Regions from separate parts of the Clostridium chromiireducens genome, predicted to be linked through region 2. Evidence: riboswitches for the same ligand, from Rfam matches in the RefSeq annotation. Region 2 holds a riboswitch; the other holds the start of a gene.
The links. A riboswitch is a leader RNA that binds a small molecule or an ion and turns the genes downstream of it on or off. The one in region 2 is predicted to bind cyclic di-GMP.
Positions count from the first base shown of each region.

Region 1: it holds a riboswitch for cyclic di-GMP, as region 2 does, so the genes downstream of both, D2A34_RS11170 (EAL and HDOD domain-containing protein) here and D2A34_RS11360 (response regulator) in region 2, are expected to answer to the same signal.

Region 1 is NZ_QXDJ01000002.1:1,281,797-1,285,291, forward strand. Features, by position in the region: gene D2A34_RS11160 (PaaI family thioesterase) at 1-281, shown strand, start outside; gene D2A34_RS26680 (hypothetical protein) at 720-887, shown strand; gene D2A34_RS11165 (DUF975 family protein) at 1,081-1,722, shown strand; cyclic di-GMP riboswitch class II at 1,815-1,897, shown strand; gene D2A34_RS11170 (EAL and HDOD domain-containing protein) at 2,003-3,217, shown strand.
Region 2 is NZ_QXDJ01000003.1:7,776-11,270, reverse strand. Features, by position in the region: gene D2A34_RS11365 (methyl-accepting chemotaxis protein) at 1-1,126, opposite strand, end outside; gene D2A34_RS11360 (response regulator) at 1,335-1,691, opposite strand; cyclic di-GMP riboswitch class I at 1,767-1,855, opposite strand; gene D2A34_RS11355 (carboxymuconolactone decarboxylase family protein) at 2,045-2,410, opposite strand; gene D2A34_RS11350 (thiamine pyrophosphate-binding protein) at 2,415-3,495, opposite strand, start outside.

The DNA.
Region 1 (3,495 bases), on a different contig from region 2:
ATGGGGGCACATTGGCTTCAATTGCAGACGTGGTAATGGGAGTTTCATGTGTAACTTTAGGAAAACGTATAGTAACTACAGATTTGAGTATAAGTTATATAAAAAATGTACGTGAAGGAAATATAATTACAGCTGTTGGAGAAGTGATTAGTGATGGAAATAATATAATGAGAGCTGTATGCAAAATTTTTGATGAGAGCCAGGAGCTGCTTGTTCAAGCACAAGCTTCTTATTTTGTTATTGGAAGCTTTGATAATATTGATTATCCAAAGTCAAAATAATTACTCATACTGAGTTGCAGGTTTTACACTTATTACTTCATATTTAGATTAATTTAAATATTTTTGATTTCATTCAATGGTTATAATTGCTTTTATAGTTTGGAATTGTGGTATGAAAAACTATAAAAGCACATTCAAAAGATGTATTAATAAGTTTTAAAACACATAATACTTCAGAGGATTTGGAGAACCAAGTGAAATGGACGAAAATTTTTGTGGCTCTGAATGAAGAAAACGTTTATAGTTGACAAATAAATGACATAAATTAATGTTAATATATTTATTATAGGAGTAATCGTTATCAGTTATTTGCCCCAAAAGATTAATCTTTTGAATGTTATAATGATATTGTTTACAAATTTAAGAAAAAATTAATTAATTCATCAGAAAAATCATAAGAAATTAATAATATTATATAGGTAAAGGGGGGATGACTTAATGGGAAATATAATGAAAATAAACATGTATGCAGAAGTGAAAAGAAAAAAAGACGCAAAGATTGAGCTTAAAACTATCGAAAAAGTTATCTTAGAATATAACATCTGGATAAAGAAAGATAACAGAGAGGATAAAATGGAGAATTATGAAAGATTCATACAAGCGTAGTTACTTTTAAAGGTAGATTAAGTAGAGATACTTTATTTACCTTATTTTTTTGACTTGAATAATTATTCTTAGTGAGATATAAATTAATATAAAATTTACGATATAATACCAAAAATTGAAGTTTTATAGAAAATATGGTATTATATTAAATACAATTACTTAAATGGGAATATGAAATTGAGGAGGGAATTTAATGATTAATAGAGCAGAATTGAAAAGACATGCTAGGAATCAGCTAAAAGGAAGATGGGGAATAGCTATTGGTGCAATTATAGCTGTGTTTTTAATACAAATGTTATTTAATTTTATTACAAGGATTTTTGAGGATAATAATAATGCATTAGCTATCGTTTTAGCTATAATATCAATGATAGTTAGTACTGTAATGAGTATTGGGATGTGTAGATTTTCATTAAATTATGCTTATGAGGATAGAGATCCAGAATTCGCAGATATATTTTCAGGATTTAGAGTTATATTAAAAGCAATAGGATTATTTTTTTTGTTAGGAATAATAATATTGATCGGGACTATTTTATTAATAATACCGGGTATTATATTTAGTTATATGTTTTCACAATCTTATTATATATTAGCTGATGATAATAGTAAGTCTGTTATTCAATGTCTAAAAGAAAGTGCTGGAATGATGAAAGGATATAAATTCAAATATTTTGTGCTTTTACTTAGTTTTTTAGGGTGGATAATATTAGGGATTATTACATTAGGTATAGGTTTATTATGGGTGGTTCCATACATGAATGTAACAACGGCATCTTTTTATTTAACTGTTAAGAATAACTACTACCAATCTAATAGTTGGTTAAATGAATAAAATTGTATTATTTATTGAGTAAAAGATTACAAGTAATAATAATTATTGATTATAATTATTATTAATGATAAAATTACATTAATATGTATTATATTACAATTGGAAGCTGTGAAGAATTCGTTTATTTGGGCATATTAAGAATTTGGAGCTAGTTGTGCAACCGGCCAATTAAAACTGATTAACAAAATGATTAGTTTTAGTTGGCTTTTTATATTTGTAAAAGAACGTTTATAAAAAAATGTATGAATGATAAAAAATTACTAGAATAGGAGGAGTATACATGGATATTTTTGTGGCAAGGCAACCTATATTTAATTGTAGTAATGAAGTGGTTGCATATGAGCTTTTATTTAGAAATGGGCAGAATAATTTTTATGATAATACCAATGGGGATGAGGCAACACGAAATGTTATAGCGAATTCATTTTATGCTTTCGATTTTAAGAGTGTAACTGACAATAGGAAGGCATTTATAAATTTTACTGAAGAATTAATAAAAGAAGAAATAGCAACCATACTTCCAAGTGATTATGTTGTGATTGAAATTTTAGAAAATATAGAGCCGACTGATGAGGTTATAAACGCATGCAAAAAGCTTAAGAATAAAGGATTTACACTAGCCTTAGATGATTTCGTATTTGATAAAAAATATATGAAACTAATAGAAATGGCTGATATTATAAAAATAGATTTTAAAATTACAAAGGGATATGAAAGAAAGAAGATATTGGAATTAAAAAAGGTAAATAATAAGATAAAGTTTTTGGCTGAAAAAGTTGAAAATAAAGAAGAGTATGATGAAGCTTTAGGGTTAGGATACTCGTACTTTCAAGGATATTATTTTAGTAAGCCGATAGTGTTATCAACAAAAGATATTCCGACTAACAAAGATACAGCATTGAAGATTTTAAAGTTAATAAATAAAGAAGACTTTGAGTTTAATCATTTAGAAGATTTAATAATGAAAGACGTAGGGATATCTTATAAACTTATTAAATTGATTAATTCATCAGCTTTTTTTATGAAAAATAAAGTGACTTCTATAAAATATGCTATATCATTATTAGGAAGAAAAGAAATTGTAAAATGGTTATATGTAGTTTTATTAAATGATTTAAAGGAAAACAATACTAACGAATTATTAAAAGTTTCCCTTCAAAGAGCAAAAATGTGTGAAGCTATAAGCAATATGAGTGGGTATAATGAAAGAAGTTATTCGGCATATATGGTTGGTTTATTCTCAGTTATGGATGCAATTTTAGGCTGTCCAATTGAAGTCATTCTAAAGGAATTATTTCTATCTGATGAGATCAAAGAAGGTCTAATTGAAGAGGCAAACTCGTTAAATAAAATACTAAAGCTAGCTATTTATTATGAGAGGGGTCAATGGGAAAAGGTTACAATTTGCGCAGAAGAGATGCAAATTGATATAAACAAACTTGCGGGTGCATATTTAGAATCAGTAAAATGGACAGATGAAACATTACGTACATAGTATTATTAATTTATTTAATTCATAAAAAAATAATTTTATACGAATTATGTAGATGGGGAATCAACATATATTTTACTAAGTATCATTGCATAAGAATTAGAATGATATTACAATAATGTGTATATGAAAGGAGTAAGAGATATGTTAAAAGTTTTAAGTATCCTAAAGTATTTAGCGTTAGTTGTAGTATTTACTATTTTGATTTATACATTTATATATTATTCTGTAATTAAAATATGAACATAAGTTATTTTAAATAGTGGATTTCGAGTAAGGTA
Region 2 (3,495 bases):
TTGATGAAGTTTCTAATACAATTTTTGATGAATTTGTAACATTTTCTATAAGATTTGATATATTTTTTATCATCTCATTAAAGGAGTTTGCTAAATCCATAAATTCATCTTTAGTAGATGCCACAATCGACACTGTTAAATCTCCCTTTGAAGCTTTTTCAAATACTTCCCTCAACTTTTTAATATTTTCTGCTATTCCTTTACTTAAGAATATGGATAGTGCTATTGAAATTATAATTATTACTAAAACTATAATCTCTGTCGTAATAAGTATTGAATTTGTATCATTTATTATTTCTTTTTCATCTAATGTAGCTACTAATTTCCAACCTGTAGCCTTATTGGTTTCGTAAACTCCAAACATCTTTGTATTATTCTCTTCATAAGCCACAAAGCCTGTATCTTGAGTTTTTGCAGCATTCCAAAATGATTGCTTAGAGGCATAATCAGTCCCAATTAAATCTTTATTAGGGTTAATTATCATCTTTTTTCCTTCAATATCAGAAATAAATATGTATCCTGTATTTCCTATCTTCTTTGTTCCTATTTTTTCTAGAATAGTATCCAAGGAAACGCTCATTGCGCAAACACCTATTACATTTCCATCTCTTTCAACTGCTTTTGCTATAGCCACAACACTTTTACCTGTTTGCGCATCTTGAAATGGTAGAGTTATTATAACTTTATGATTACCTTCTAAAGCTTGCTTATACCAATCTTTCTCTTTAGGATTATAACCATATGGCATTTTTTCGTTGGGATATATTTCAAATTTTCCATCTGCGGTTGCAAAATACACACTGAAAATATCTTTATCGCTTTCTTTTATATTCTTTAACATAGCCGCCGTAAATGTGTATGGTTCTTCTTTATCAGCATTAATAAAATTATAGTTACTCGACAACATTGTAACCATACTTCCAAATCCATTGAAGTAATTATTAATTCCATCATTTACTTCTAAAAGTGTTTGCTGACTTGTCGTTTTCAATTTTTCATTGAGAATTGCTTTAGCTTGCCTATTAGCTCCATAACCTAGAATAATTAATGGAATTATACATATTCCTAGTAAACTTATAATCAGTTTAACTCTTATACTTTGAAATTTAATTTTTTTTAAACGCATTTTAGATTCCCCTTCATCTAAAGTATTTTAACTATTTATAATACTTTCAGCTTTGTAAAATTATTGTTTGATGAATTAAATTGCAAAAAAGTCTTACTTCATACTATAATGAAATAAGACTCCTTCGTCTAAATTTATTTATATTAAATTTATTTATTCACACTAAACTATATTGCCATTATATATTGTTATTTTTTTCTTGTCAACTTTAAAACAAATTAGTTAACGTTTTTATAACTATATTTTCATTAAAAGGTTTTACTACGAACGACTTAGCTCCAGCTGTTACAGATTCACGAATCATTGCTTCTTGTCCCATTGATGATATCATAACCACTTTTGCATTAGAGTCAATTTTTTTAATTTCTTTTAAAGCACTTATTCCATCCATTTCAGGCATTGTAATGTCCATTGTAACAAGATCAGGATTTAACTCCTCATATTTTTTTACTCCGATAGCTCCGTTTTGTGCTTCACCAACCACTTCGAATCCACCATTTTCGAGTATCGTCTTTAAAACATTTCTCATAAATGCCGCATCATCAACTATAAGAACTCTTTTCATTATTATAAATCCTCCTTAATTATAAAAAAAGCAGGCAATAAAGATATTGCCTGCCATGAATAAACTATCATAATTTTTGGCAACCTGACTATCATGGCAATTAACGTTGCTTTAGACTCATGGCTTTGCGTCTCCACCTTTCAATGGATTTGCTATTTACACTTCTTTACTCATTAAATATTAACTTTTATTATAAACCAATTATTGAAACTTAACAATTAAGCCAACAATTGTAACTAACATTAACATAATAGCACATTTTACCAGTCTAATCAATAAATTTTTCGGTACATTATGACTATAATTACATTTAAATTCACAATGTATTGCATATATAAATTAATAATATACACTTAAATAGTTTTAAATATTTCACCTGCTATACCTATTGCGCTGCAGGCCTTAGGAAATCCTGCATATGCCGCACAATGTAAAATAATTTCTAAAATTTCTTCTTTTTTTAATCCTGCCTTTATAGCTGCTTTTATATGAAACTCCAATTGCTCAAAGGCTCCTTGCGTTATAAGAGATGTTATTGTTACTACTTCTCTTGTTTTTAGATCTAAATTTGGTCTTGCATATATTTGCCCAAAACCAAAAGAAATCATTTTATCCAAAAAATCCGGAAATATTTCACCTACTGATTTCACCATTTCTTCTCCGTTTGCATCTGTCATCTTCTTTAAAATATTAATTCCATTTTCATAATCCTTTTTCATTTTATTATCCCCTTTTCATAGTTGGTGGTATTTCACCTGGATCAACCACAACCTCTATTATTATTGTTTCATTATGTAAATTTGAAATTTCTAAAGCTTCTATTAGTGTTGATTCATTGTGACATTTATATGATTTTACACCTAGAGATTCACCAAATTTTTTAACATCCAATGGTACATTATATGTAGTTCCAACTTCCTTCCCAAAAAGTTTTAGCATAGCTTTTTCTGGCATATCTAATCTTCCATTATTTATCACTATAAAAGTGACAGGGATATTATAATTTGCTGCTGTTGATATTTCAGTACCATGCATAAAAGTGCATCCATCACCCGTTAAACAAATGATTCTTGAATTATGGTTTGATAACTGTGCACCAATTGAATAGCCAATAGCATGTCCCATTGCTCCAAATACATCATCAAAAAAGAAAGTGGCTGGTTTTCTGATTCTAAAATATCTTATTGCATAAAATGAATGACTTCCATCATCGCCAAATATAGTTGAATCATCCGGTAACTCTTTTCTTATTATTTCCATTGCATTAGCAGCTGAAAGATACTTTCTATTATCATTAACATTATCTTTAAATTCATAATTCTCTACTAGTAAATTATATTTATTTGATATTCTATCTTCGACTTTACTTAATACTGCTTGTAAGTTAGCTTTAATATCACCAATGATAGGTAGTGTAGGTGCTAACAGTGATTTTTCTATAAATGTATAGTCATAATCAAATTGAATAACTTCTTTAGGATAGTTTTCCTTCGATATACCGACTAAAGACATATCAGATAATTTACTACCTATTACAATCAATAAATCTATATTTTGATTAATGTATTCACTTGACTTTTCTGTTCCACCTAGCCCTAGCGCACCAAGTGATAATGGATGATTTTCGATAAATGTTCCTTTTCCACCTGGCGTAGTCATAACTGGTATACTCCACATTTCAGCTAAGCTTTTAACTTCCTCATATGCAAGGCTTGAATGAATACCTTTCCCCGCTAAAATTACGCTTTTCTTAGCAATATCAAGTTTGTCTATGAATTCATCTAATCTTGGAGATATTAATTGA